One region of the Polaromonas sp. P1_A2 genome, then DNA from elsewhere that is predicted to be linked to it. Evidence: predicted binding sites of a transcription regulator. Region 1 holds the regulator's gene; each other region holds the start of a gene.

What was found. Region 1 encodes LexA, which represses DNA repair genes until DNA is damaged. Its sites were predicted from a motif close to ACTGTATNNNNATACAGT; they were not measured.
Region 2: AC1D09_RS19510 (DNA topoisomerase IV subunit B) is a predicted target of LexA. The motif match lies at 1,826-1,843, and genes of this name have one in related genera.
Region 3: AC1D09_RS19700 (PA0069 family radical SAM protein) is a predicted target of LexA. The motif match lies at 1,762-1,779, and genes of this name have one in related genera.
Region 4: imuA (translesion DNA synthesis-associated protein ImuA) is a predicted target of LexA. The motif match lies at 1,497-1,514, and genes of this name have one in related genera.

Annotation. Positions count from the first base shown of each region.
Region 1 is NZ_JBFTZI010000002.1:558,034-561,237, reverse strand. Features, by position in the region: gene AC1D09_RS09615 (asparaginase) at 1-897, opposite strand, end outside; gene lexA (transcriptional repressor LexA) at 1,028-1,732, shown strand; gene AC1D09_RS09605 (hypothetical protein) at 1,865-2,233, shown strand; gene AC1D09_RS09600 (D-2-hydroxyacid dehydrogenase family protein) at 2,401-3,204, shown strand, end outside.
Region 2 is NZ_JBFTZI010000005.1:189,642-192,845, forward strand. Features, by position in the region: gene AC1D09_RS19500 (SDR family oxidoreductase) at 1-293, opposite strand, end outside; gene AC1D09_RS19505 (MFS transporter) at 480-1,700, opposite strand; gene AC1D09_RS19510 (DNA topoisomerase IV subunit B) at 1,890-3,204, shown strand, end outside.
Region 3 is NZ_JBFTZI010000005.1:236,571-239,774, forward strand. Features, by position in the region: gene AC1D09_RS19685 (NAD(P)H-dependent flavin oxidoreductase) at 1-266, shown strand, start outside; gene AC1D09_RS19690 (acyltransferase family protein) at 285-1,355, shown strand; gene AC1D09_RS19695 (DOPA 4,5-dioxygenase family protein) at 1,345-1,701, opposite strand; gene AC1D09_RS19700 (PA0069 family radical SAM protein) at 1,815-2,903, shown strand; gene AC1D09_RS19705 (GNAT family N-acetyltransferase) at 2,965-3,204, shown strand, end outside.
Region 4 is NZ_JBFTZI010000002.1:852,142-855,345, reverse strand. Features, by position in the region: gene AC1D09_RS11000 (disulfide bond formation protein B) at 108-614, shown strand; gene AC1D09_RS10995 (hypothetical protein) at 639-899, opposite strand; gene AC1D09_RS10990 (hypothetical protein) at 998-1,270, opposite strand; gene imuA (translesion DNA synthesis-associated protein ImuA) at 1,541-2,365, shown strand; gene AC1D09_RS10980 (Y-family DNA polymerase) at 2,325-3,204, shown strand, end outside.

The sequences.
Region 1 (3,204 bases):
CAGGCCTTCCGAATCCGGAATCGCGTCAGCCGGGGTGGGCAGCACCCGCCCTGCGGCGCAGCGGCTGGCGCGAACCACCTTGACGCCGTCAGCCTGGGCCTTGAGCAAGGCGGCCTGCAGCTCATGGTGCAGGCTGCCGTTGCCGGTTCCGGCCACCACCAGGCCTTGCACGCCCTGCGCCTGCAAAGCCTGCACGATGGCGCCGCCGGCGCCGGCATGGTTCATGATGATTTCGACACGGGGCACGGCGCCGCCCAGGCCGGCAATGCTTTTGGCGGCGGCTTGCGCGCGCGCCGCTTCGGCTTGCGGCCAGCCGCGCAGCAGCCTCAATTGGCCCTCCTCCACGTAGCCTATGGGGCCGGCGTCGCCCGAACTGAAAGGATCGAGCTTATAGGTATGCACCTTCTGCACATCCGCCGCGCCGTGGATGACGCCGGCGCATACCGCGACCACCCCCTGCGCACCCGCGTGGCGCGCCACGGCCACGGCGTCGAGCAGGTTTTGCGGCCCGTCGGGCACCAGCGCCGTGGCCGGACGCATCGCGCAGGTCAGCACCACGGGTTTGGCCGGCGCCAGCAGCGCTTGCAGGAAAAAAGCGGTCTCTTCGAGCGTATCGGTGCCGTGCGTGATAACGATGCCCTGGACATCGGGCTGCGCCAGGTAATGGCTGACGCGCGCGGCCAATTTGGCCCATACGGCGAAAGTCATGTCCTTGCTATCGACCTGGGCCACCTGCTCGGTAAGCACTGAACCGGCTTGCGCCAGGGCCTGGATCGTGGCCAGCAGCTCTTCAACGCCCACCTGGGCGGCGGTGTAGCCGATGTTGTCCGACACGCTGGCGGCCCGGCCGGCAATCGTGCCGCCGGTGCCCAGAATCACAATATTTTGAGGATGCATGGAAAGTGATCTTGCAATCTTTTAAAAACTGGATGAAAATACAGGTACTGGATATTAAAACAGGTCGATACAGCTAAACGGGTGACAGCCCCGGCCTCTTGACCTGACTGAAGAACCAAGGAGTCCCGCCATGAGCATCCTCGCCGATTTCCCGCATTTTCCCTCCGAAGGTCCCAAGCTCACGGCGCGCCAGCAACAAATCCTGGAACTGATCCAGAGCGCCATCGCGCGCACCGGCGCACCACCCACCCGCGCCGAAATCGCCAACGAACTGGGTTTCAAGTCCGCCAATGCCGCCGAAGAACATCTGCAGGCATTGGCCCGCAAAGGTGTCATTGAACTCGTCAGTGGCACCTCCCGCGGCATACGCCTGCGCGGCGACACCCTGCGCTCCATCAACGAATCGCGCACCAAACAGTTTTCCCTGCCGTTGCAAAGCCTGGCCCAACTCGCCCTACCTCTGGTAGGGCGGGTTGCTGCTGGCAGCCCGATTCTCGCGCAGGAACATATCGAACAAACCTATTATTTTGAAAGCGGCCTGTTCCAGCGCCAGCCCGATTACCTGCTCAAGGTTCGCGGCATGAGCATGCGCGACGTCGGCATCATGGACGGCGACCTGCTGGCCGTCAAACAGGCCAAGGAAGCCAAGAACGGCCAGATCGTCGTGGCCCGCCTCGGTGATGAAGTTACCGTCAAGCGCTTTCGCCGCAACAAGAACCTGATCGAGCTCTTGCCCGAAAACCCCGACTTCAAGACCATCGTGGTCGAACCCGGTGAACCGTTTGAACTCGAAGGCCTGGCCGTCGGTTTGATACGCAACACCATGCTGATGTAAGCCATCCAATCGGCCATGCACCAGGTGGCGGGCGTTTGGCTTTCTGGCCAACACCCTGGTGCGGCGGCCCTGCCGGCCTCTCGCCGGTCCGAAATCCTGCCTGTGTAAACCTCTCTCATACAGGAGTTCATCATGGGAATCGTCAGTTTTTCACATTCACCCCTTCTGTCCATCCTGCTGGCCCCCGCGCAGGCGCTGGCTGCCTGGTTTGTGCCCGCGCAAACCAGGTCCGGCCGGTATGGCGCCTCTGCACGTGCCCAGCGCGCAAGCGGCCAGCTGGCATTGCCTTTTTCTTCGGGTGCCGCAACGGCCCCGCGCGAAACCACCCCGGCCGGCAAGGCCATGCCCAAGCGCCCTGCGCCCAGCCGCCTGCGCGTCGTGCGCGAATTCGACGCCAATGTCGGCCCGGCCTGCGCCGGCCGCATGGTTATCTCGGGCCGCATGGCCGACGTCTGCGCGGAGCTTGAGCGCATGGCCCAGCGCGAAGCCGCGCTGCAGTAAACAGTAAGCCCGGCCCACACTCGCCCCCTGCGGCAAAGGCCCACGAGCCCGCGCAGTGCGCTACCGCCAGGCTGAAATACCGCAGCAGGTTTCCTGGCGATACAAAATGAGCGTGTTCGGGTAGCCCTTCCCGCAAGCAAGAAAAATCTTGCAGGCACAATATCGGCATGAATATTGTGATCCTCGACGACTACCAGGACGCAGTGCGAAAACTGAACTGCGCTGCCAAATTGGAGGCCTACCCCGCCAAGGTCTATACCAACACTGTCAAAGGCATAGGCCAGTTGTCCGTCCGGCTCAAGGATGCCGACGTCATCGTCCTCATCCGGGAACGGACCCAGCTCAGCCGGCAAGTCATTGAAAAACTGCCCAAACTCAAGCTGATCGTGCAGACCGGCCGTGTCGGAGGCCACATCGACGTCGCGGCCTGCACCGAGCGCGGCATCGCGGTGGCCGAAGGCACCGGTTCACCCACGGCACCGGCCGAACTGACCTGGGCCCTGGTCATGGCAGCCATGCGCCGCATCCCCCATTACGTGGCCCACCTCAAGCACGGCGCCTGGCAACAGGCCGGCCTCAAGTCGGCCTCCATGCCCCCTAATTTCGGCATAGGCTCCGTCCTCAAGGGCAAGACCCTGGGCGTGTGGAGCTACGGAAAGATCGGGCAAATCGTCGCCGGCTACGGCCGGGCTTTCGGCATGCGGGTCATCATCTGGGGCCGCGAGGCCTCGCGCGAACGGGCCCAGGCCGACGGCTACGAAGTCGCCGGCAGCAAAGCCGAGTTTTTCGAACAAAGCGATGTGCTGAGCCTGCACCTGCGCCTGCACGATGAAACCCGCGGCATCGTCACGCTGGAAGACCTGTCGCGCATGAAAACCACCTCCTTGCTGGTCAACACCTCGCGCGCCGAACTGATAGAGCCCGAGGCGCTGATTGCCTCGCTCAACCGCGGCCGCCCCGGCCTGGCGGCC
Region 2 (3,204 bases), on a different contig from region 1:
TCCAGCAGCGCCTGCGCCGACATGCCGGCGTTGTTGATGAGGGCGTCGATATGGCCGAAGCGGCCGACGGCGGCATCCACCAGGTGCCGGCATTGGGCCTCGATGGACACATCGGTCTTGACGGCCAGGGTTTGCGCGCCGTGCGCGGCGCACTGGTGCGCGACCTCGTCCAGCAGCGTTTCATTGCGCGCGGCCAGCACCAGCGCCACGCCGGCGCCATGGGTTTTGGCCAGCTGCCGCGCCATTTCCGCGCCTATGCCGTCCGAGGCGCCGGTGATGATGATGGTTTTCATGATGTCCTCTTCCCGCTTTTTTGGGGGGCGCGGCCCCCATCACTCGCAAAACCGCCGGGCAGGCCCTAAAAGCAAGCCCAGATCTGGTTGGCGAGTGTGACCAGGAATTCCGGCCGTGTGTAGAGGGCAAACACCCCCAGCGACGCGATGACCGCGAGCGCCCACAGGCCGGCTTTTTTGGCCATCTCAGGCCCCTTGCGGCACGCCGGCGCGTGCAATCGGCGCCTCGCGTACCGGCAGGTTCACCAGGGCGGCAAACACGCCCAGCGCGATGGCGATGTACCAGACGATGTCGTAGCTGCCGGTGCGGTCATATAAATAGCCGCCCAGCCACACGCCCAGGAAGGAGCCGATCTGGTGGCTGAAGAAAATAAAGCCGCCCAGCATGGACAAATGCTGGATGCCGAAGATCTGCGCCACCACCGCGTTGGTCGGCGGGATGGTCGACAGCCACAACAGGCCCATCAGGCTGGCGAAGATATACACGCTCAGCGGGCTCAGCGGCGCCGCCAGGAACACGGCGATCACCACCGCACGCGAGAAATAAATCGTCGCCAGGATTTTCCGCTTGGCGATCTTCTGGCCCAGCGAGCCGGCGATATAGGTGCCGAAAACATTGAACAGGCCTATCAGCGCCAGCGCGTAGCTGGCCACCTGGGGCGACAGGCCCTTGTCCTTGAGGTAGCTGGGCATGTGCACGCCGATGAACACCACCTGGAAGCCGCAGACGAAATAGCCCGCCATCAGCAACTGGAAGCTCGGGTACTTGAAGGCCTCGCGCAGCGCCTGGCCTATGGTCTGCTCGCGTTTGGCCGGCTGGCCGCCGGCAAAGCCGCCTTCGCGCAGGCCCAGCGCCAGCGGCGCGATCAGCAGCACGGCGCCGCTGAGCACCAGCAGCGCTTCCTTCCAGCCCAGGCCACTGATCAGCAGGCCTTCGACCGGCACCATCAGGAACTGGCCAAAAGAGCCGGCCGCCGCGGCCACGCCCATGGCCCAGGAGCGCTTTTCCGCCGGGATGTTGCGGCCTATCACGCCGTAGATCACGGCATAGGTGGTGCCGGCCTGCGCGGCGCCTATCAGCACCCCGGCCGTCATGGTGAACAAAAAGCCCGTGGGCGACAGCGCCATGCCCACCAGGCCCAGCCCGTACAGCAGGGAGCCGCCCACGATCACGCGGAAGGCGCCGAAGCGGTCGGCCGCCATGCCGGCGAAGATGCCGAACACGCCCCAGGACAGGTTTTGCACCGCCAGCGCGAAGGCAAAGGTTTCGCGCGTCCAGCCCTGGGCCTGGGTGATGGGCTGCAGCCACAGCCCGAAGCCGTGGCGTATGCCCATGGACAGCGTGACGATGGTGGCGCCGCAGATCAGCACCTGCAGCATGGAGAGTTTTTTGGTGTCGGTGGTCATGGGTGGCCGCCGCAAGCGGCGAAAAAAGGAAAAGGCCCGGGTGGCCAGGAGACGATTCGCCGACTGTAACGAAAATGGCAAAACGCTGCCGCGCCGCGCCAGGTTTCCACGCCCGAATCGGGTCGGCTGTATGTCCATACAGTGACTTTTGCGGCCCGGACTACAATTGCGGCAATTCTTTCAACTGCCATGGCCGACAAACTACCCACCGAATATTCCGAAGGTTCGATCCGCGTGCTCAAGGGCCTGGAGCCCGTAAAGCAGCGCCCGGGCATGTACACCCGCACCGACAACCCCCTGCACATCATCCAGGAAGTGCTGGACAACTCCGCCGACGAGGCCCTGGCCGGCTACGGCAAGAAGATCAAGGTCACGCTGCACAGCGACGGCTCGGTCAGCGTGGACGACGACGGCCGGGGCGTCCCCTTCGGCATGCACCCGGAAGAAAAAGCGCCCGTGATCGAGCTCGTATACACCCGGCTGCATGCCGGCGGCAAGTTCGACAAGGGCAAGGGCGGCGCCTACAGCTTCTCGGGCGGCCTGCACGGCGTGGGTGTCAGCGTAACGAACGCGCTGTCCAAGCGCCTGGAGGTCACCTCCTACCGTGAAGGCATGGTCGCCCACCTGGTGTTTTCGGGCGGCGACGTCACCGAAAAGCTGCACCTGCGCAAAAACGGCGACGGCGACCGCAAGACCGGCACCACGGTCCGGGCCTGGCCCGACGCCAAGTACTTCGAGTCGGCGGCCTTGCCCATGGCCGAACTCACCCACCTGCTGCGCAGCAAGGCCGTGCTCATGCCCGGCGTCACCGTCACGCTGACCAACGAGAAAACCAAGGACACCCAGACTTGGCTCTACAAAGGCGGCCTGCGCGACTACCTGATGCAGACCCTGACCGGCGATCCGGTGATCCCGATGTTTGAAGGCGAGGGTTTTGCCGACACCCAGCACGACAGTTTTGCCGAAGGCGAGGGCGCCCAGTGGTGCGTGGCCTTCACCGAAGACGGCCAGCCCATGCGCGAGAGCTACGTCAACCTGATCCCGACCAGCGCCGGCGGCACCCATGAAAGCGGCCTGCGCGACGGCCTCTTCAATGCCGTCAAAAGCTTTATCGACCTGCATTCGCTGCTGCCCAAGGGCGTCAAGCTGCTGCCCGAAGACGTTTTTGCCCGCGCCAGCTATGTGCTGAGCGCCAAGGTGCTGGACCCGCAGTTCCAGGGCCAGATCAAGGAACGCCTCAATTCGCGCGACGCGGTGCGCCTGGTTTCCAGCTTTGTGCGCCCGGCGCTGGAGCTGTGGCTCAACCAGCACGTCGACTACGGCCGCAAGCTGGCCGAACTCGCCATCAAGGCCGCGCAAACCCGCCAGAAGGCCGGCCAGAAGGTCGAAAAACGCAAGGGCTCGGGCGTGGCCGTGCTACCCGGCAAGCTGACCGACTGCGAAAGCCGCGACCTGGCGCACAACGAGGTCTTCCTGGTCGAGGGCGACTCCGCCGGCGGTAGCG
Region 3 (3,204 bases), on a different contig from region 1:
TCTACAGCAGCCTGTTCACCGGCGTGCACGGCAACTACCTCGCGCCCTCGATACGCGCGGCCGGCATGGACCCCGAAAACCTGCCCGAGGGCGACGTCAAGACCATGAACTTCAGCGGCGGCGAAGGCAGCAAGTCCAAGGCCTGGAAAGACATCTGGGGCTGCGGCCAGGGCATAGGCGCCGTCAGCAAGGTGCAAAGCGCCGCGGCCTTTGTGGAGCAGCTCAAGCGCGAATACTTTGCCGCGCGTGAGCGTGTCTGCGCCTAGCAGGCTGGCAGCGACTGTATGACGACACCCCAGCGCCTTCAGGGCCTTGATGCCCTCAAAGGCCTGGCCTGCGTGCTCATCGTCTGGCACCACCTGGCTTTTTACGGGCCCATGTCGGACGTGGTGTATGGCTATGCACCCGGGCTCATGGACTGGCTTTATGACTACGGCCGCATGGCGGTGCAGCTCTTCCTGGTGGTGGGTGGCTTCCTGGCCGCCGCATCGCTGGCGCCAAAGGGCACGGCCGTCTTTGAGTCCGCCGGGCCGTTGATCCTGCGCCGTTATGGCCGCCTGGTGAAGCCCTATCTGGTGGCGCTGGCCGCCAGCGTGCTGGTGGCCGCACTGCTCAGGCCCTGGTTTGACCATTCTTCGGTGCCCGCGGCGCCCACGCTGCTCCAGTTGCTGGCCCATGGCCTGCTGCTGCAGGACCTGCTGGGCCAGGAGTCGCTGTCGGCCGGTGTCTGGTATGTGGCGATGGACCTGCAGCTGTATGCGATGGCCGTGCTGGTGTTTGCCGCCTCGCGGCGCTTGCGCGCCAGCATGGCGGTGTCGGCGGGCGCCATGGCCGTCTTGCTGATCGCGCTGCTGTCCTTGCTGGTGTTCAACCGGCAACCGTCTTTTGACATCACCGCGCTGTATTTCTTCGGCGCCTATGCGCTGGGCATGCTGGCTTTCTGGGCCTCGCGCGAGGCGGGTGCGCGCCGCGGATTCTGGCTGGCTGCCATCGCCGTCCTGGGCGCGCTGGCCCTGGCGCTGGACTTCCGGGGGCGGCTGGTGGTGGCGGTGGTGACTGCACTGGTCCTGGTGTGGCTCAGCCGCGTGCCGCAAGATGACTGGCCGTTGCGCTGGCTGCAGAAGCGCTCACTCGTGCACTTGGGCCGTATCTCGTACTCGGTGTTCCTGATCCACTTCCCGGTGTGCCTGCTGGTCAATGCCATGGTCAGCCACTTCTGGCCCACGCAACTGGCCGCGAATGCGCTGGGCATGCTGCTGGCGTTCGCGCTGTCCTTGCTCGCGGGGCAGGCGCTGTACCGCTGGGTGGAGTCAGTGCCCCTGCCGTTTACCCCGGCGCGCAAGCTCAGCGCCTGAACATCTCCAGCTTCAGCTCGGCCGGCTCGCCCAGCCATGAGGCATGCGTGGTGTGGTCCGCGAGGTCGTCGCCCGTAACCCCGTGCACAAACACATCCAGGCCTTGGCGCTCGCTCTCCAGCCAGGGGATGATGCGGTCGAACTCCGCACTGTCGAACGAGAGCTGGCAGCTCCAGCGCGGGTGCGGCCCCACTTCGCGCTCATGCACGCGGCCCACACCCACATGGAACAACTCACCGGCCCGGCTTGCCAGGGCGCGTGCCTGCTCCACGGTGTCCGGTCCGAAGTAGATGTGGGCGTGGTAGTGGCTGTGGATGTTCCGGGGGCGCTGAATGGTATCGGGCATGGGTGCTCATTATTGCGGCTGGTCCTGAAAGCGTTTGCCAAAGGGGTTTTGCCTCAATATACTGTATTTATGTACAGTATTTATTCACCCCTTTCAAGGCCAGGTTGAATCCCGTGTCCGACGCCATCATCCCCCTGCACGCCATCAAAGGCCGCGGCACCGCCACGCGCATCGCGCACCGGTTTGAGAAGGACGTGCGCACGGCCTGGGACGATGGCTGGGGCACGCTGGAAGAGGGGCTGGCGGGCGAGGCGCCGCGGCTGGAAACCACGGTCACCCTGGAAGAGGCTCGCAGCGCCATTGTGCGCAACGATTCGCCCGACATCTTTTTTGACTACAGCATCAATCCCTACCGGGGCTGCGAGCATGGCTGTGTGTACTGTTATGCGCGGCCCACGCACAGTTACCTGAATCTTTCGCCGGGCCTGGACTTTGAAACCAAGATCATCGCCAAGCGCAATATCGCCGAGGCCTTGCGCGCCGACCTGGGCAAGCGCAGCTATGTGCCGCGACTGCTCAACATAGGCTCGGGCACCGACTGTTACCAGCCGGCCGAGCGCGAGCTGCGGCTCACGCGCGGGCTGATCGAGGTGATGCGTGATACCTGCCACCCGTTTTCCTTGATCACCAAATCCAGCGGCGTGGAGCGCGACCTGGACCTGATCGCCCCGCTGGCGGCCGACAAGCTGGCCGCCGTGTACATCACCATCACCACGTTGGACGGCGAGCTCGCGCGCAAGCTGGAGCCGCGCGCCGCGGCGCCGCACCGCCGCCTGCGTACCCTGCGCACGCTGGCCGAGCACGGCGTTCCTGTGGGCGTGAGCGTGGCGCCGCAGATTCCCTTTGTGAACGAGGACATGGAGCAGGTGCTGGAGGCGGCCTGGGAGGCCGGCGCGCGTTCGGCGTTTTACACGGTGATCCGCCTGCCCTGGGAAGTGGCGCCTCTTTTCAAGGAATGGCTGGAGCTGCACTATCCGCAGCGCGCCGCGCGCATCATGGCGCGCATCCAGGAGATGCGCGGGGGCAAGGACTACGACAGCGATTTCGCCTCGCGCATGAAGGGCTACGGCCTGTGGGCCGACCTGATCAAGCAGCGCTTTGAGAAATGCTGCAACCGCCTGGGCTTTAACCGGCAGCGCATGGAGCTGGACTTGAGCCGCTTCAGGCCGCCGGGTGCTGCGGGGCAGGGCAGCCTGTTCTGACGGCCCGGCAGGTTGGGGGCGCGAGGGCTATAGTGCAAGCCCAACATTGAAGGAGTTCATCTTGGCATTCGAATGGAAGCATTCATCGGGGGACGTGGATTGGGACGCGCTCTCGCATCTCTACCGGATTGCCCCTTTGGGCGAGAAAAAACCGGCGGACCTGAAAGTTGTGTTCTCCAACAGCCTGTTCAAAAGTTTTGTGTACGAGGGCGGCCAGCTGGTTGGCGCCGGCCGGGCGCTGGCCGACGGCATGGACTGCTCGTATATCTGCGACATCGCGGTGCACCCGGAGCACCAGGGG
Region 4 (3,204 bases), 290 kb from region 1:
AGGGCGAAAAAACTGCGCTCCATGAATTGCAGTCGGGAACTTATGCCGCTCCAGACGCCCGAACCCCTGGACCATTCATAATCCACCCAGAAAAAAGAGGGACCCTGATGTTTTTGACCTATTTCGACGCCATGCCGCGCCGTGTGCTGATGCTGGTGGCCGCGGCCTGTGTGGCCATGCTGGCTTTTGGCCTTTACCTGCAGCATGTGGTCGGGCTGGAGCCTTGCCCCATGTGCATCGTGCAACGCTATGCGCTGGTGCTGGTGGCGCTGGTGGCGGGCGTGACGGCCATTGCCAAAAGCCGCGGCCTTTTGATGGCCGGCTCGGGCCTGATGGTGCTGCTGGCGGGCTTTGGCGCCTTTGTCGCGGCACGCCAGAGTTTTCTGCAGTGGTACCCGCCGGAGATCGCCTCCTGCGGCCGCGATTTTTACGGAATGATCGAGACCTTCCCCCTGAAGCGCGCGATCCCCATGATCTTCAAGGGCAGCGGCGACTGCACCAAGATCGACTGGACCTTTCTGGGCGGCTCGATTGCCAACTGGTCGTTTGTCTGCTTTGTGGTGATCACGCTGGTGGGTTTGCTGCTGCTGGCCCGCCTGGCGCGCAGGCACTAAGCGCCAAGCCGGGATCTCTGCTGTTCAGGCATCCACGACGCGGATGTTGTCCTGGTTCACGGTCACGTTCAAGGTGTTGTTGCCTGGGTCGCGCACCTGGACCGTGATGGAAATCTGTGTCGGATCGGTGGTCTTGTAGACCGTCAGGAGCTGGTAGCCCTCAGGGACCACTTGCACCTGGCCGAATGGAACGCCATTGACTCCCCAGCGCTGCGCTCCCACAGTCACCGCCGTCACGTTCTCCTGATCCGTTCCGCCTACGATATTCACACTGACGTTGGCCATATTTCCTCCTTGGGGTGTTGGCAAAAAATTGCCCTCGTGCTGTTCAAGAGGGTGAAGCCAATTTACGGCGGCGGTCCTGGCAAAGCCATTACGGGGGATTACACCCCGCTCTGGGAAACCGTCATGTCGTTCTGGTTCACCTGCACGTTCAAGGTGAAGTCGCCGTTGTCGGTCACGTCCACGGCGATGGACAGCTGGCGGGGCGCCGTTGTCTTGTAGATCGTGAGAGTGGTGCCGCCGGCATTGACCTGCTGGGCCTGGCCAAACCGCGCCGTGCCGTTCTCTCCCCACCGTTTGTTGGCCAATGTGGCGGCCGTGACGTTTTCCTTGTCCGATCCGCCCGAAATGTTCACGGTGATGTTGGTGGCCATGTTTCTTCTCCTTCAGGGTTGAAAAATCTTTCCCGGCCTGCTTGCAGGCGGAGGAGGCGCCAATGTACGGGCGCCGTGGAGGAGGCGCCATTACAGGGCATTACGCCTTCCTCCGTTTTTTGGGCCCCGGCCGCCTCCGGGATGGCAAGAGCGCGCTGATGGCGCTTCTTGCATGGGTGAGGCTTTTAAAGGGCCAAGGGATTGCGGCCAAGGGCGGCATCGATATACTGTACATAAATACAGTATTTATCCCGATTTGAACCTCCCGCCATGCTTTCGCCAACCCCCGCAGCCCGCGCCTTGCCGGACTTCGCCAATGCCCATATCTGGCGCGCCGGCGAGTTGGGCGGCGCGAGTGTGCAAACCGTCGCCACGGGCTATGCGGCGCTGGACGCCGTGCTGCCCGGCGGCGGCTGGCCGCGGGGGGCCTTGATCGAGCTCTTGCAGCCCCAGGCCGGCGTGCATGAATGGGGCCTGGTGGCGCCGGCGCTGGCGGCCCTGCAGGCCCAGGCCCGCGAATTGACGGTGCTGGTGGGTGCGCCCTGGCTGCCTTTCGGCCCGGCGCTGGGCGCGCGGGCGCTGGACATGCGGCGCCTGCTCAGCATAGACGGCCAGCCCGGCGATGCGCCCTCGCTGCTGTGGGCCACGCGCGAGGCCCTGCAATGCGCCGACGTGCACAGCGTGCTGGCCTGGCTGCCCGACGCGCGCAGCGCGCACCTGCGCCGCCTGCAGATCGCCGCCCATGCGCACCACAAGCTGCTGTTTGTGTTCCGGCCCCTGCGGGCGCAGCAGGAATCCTCGCCCGCGCCGCTGCGTGTGCGGCTGGAGGGCTCGGCCCATGAAGCGGGCAGCTTGCGGGTCGATGTGTTCAAGCGGCGTGGCCCGCCGCTGGCCGCACCGCTGCTGCTGGACACCCGGCCGGCCCGGCTGGCCGCGCTGCTGGCGGCCAGCCGCGAAAGGGCGCGGCGCCAGCGCGAGGAAGCCGGCGTACTGGCGCCCCTGCTGCTGCCGTCGCGCGTGGCGCTTCCCCTCAGTTCACCCCAGAGTCCCATCCATGCGTTGCTGGATCGCATTGCGCATCTCGACCACCACTGAGGCGGGCCAGCCGGCTTGCCCCATGGATGCCGCCATGCTGCAGCAGGTGGCGGCCAGCCTGGCGCTGGGCCTGACGCCGCGCGTGGCGCAGGTCGACGAAGCGGTGCTGATGGACGTGACGGGCAGCCTGCGCCTCTTTGGCGGGCTGGCGCGGCTGATGCAGCTGCTGGCGCAGCGGCTGGAGGCTTTTTTTGGCGAGAACGGATTGCAAGCCGAAGTCCGGCGCGCGCAGGGCGCGACTTCCCTGATCGCGCTGGGCCGCTTGCGTGTGCTGGGCGAGGGTGGGGCCGCCGTCAAAAAACGTGTGGCCGAGCTGCCCATGCACACGCTGACGGCCGCCCGCCCGCACCTGGGCGTGCTCGAGCGCATAGGTTGCCGCACCTGGGACGACCTGCTGCGCCTGCCGCGCGACGGCATGGCGCGGCGTTTCGGCGCGGAACTGCTGCAGGCGCTGGATCGCGCCCGCGGCAGCGCGCCCGACGACTATGAATGGCTGCTGCTGCCCGAGCACTTCGAGGAAAAGCTCGAACTCAACGCGCTGGTGACCCACGCCCCCGCGCTGATGGCCGGCGTGGAACGGCTGCTGGTGCAACTGCACGCCTGGCTGCTGGGCCGGCAGAGCGGGCTCAGCGCCCTGAAAATCACCTGGCACCTGGACAAGCGCCGCGACGTGCCGCCCACCGGCGAGCTCGAAGTGCGCACGGCCCAGCCCGCACAGGATTTGCGCCACGTGGCGCGCCTGATATCGGAACACCTGGCGCAGCAAAAGCTGCCGGCGCCGGTGCACAGCCTGACTTTGCAATCGCTGGCCACCGAACTGCTGGCCGATGCGGCCGCCG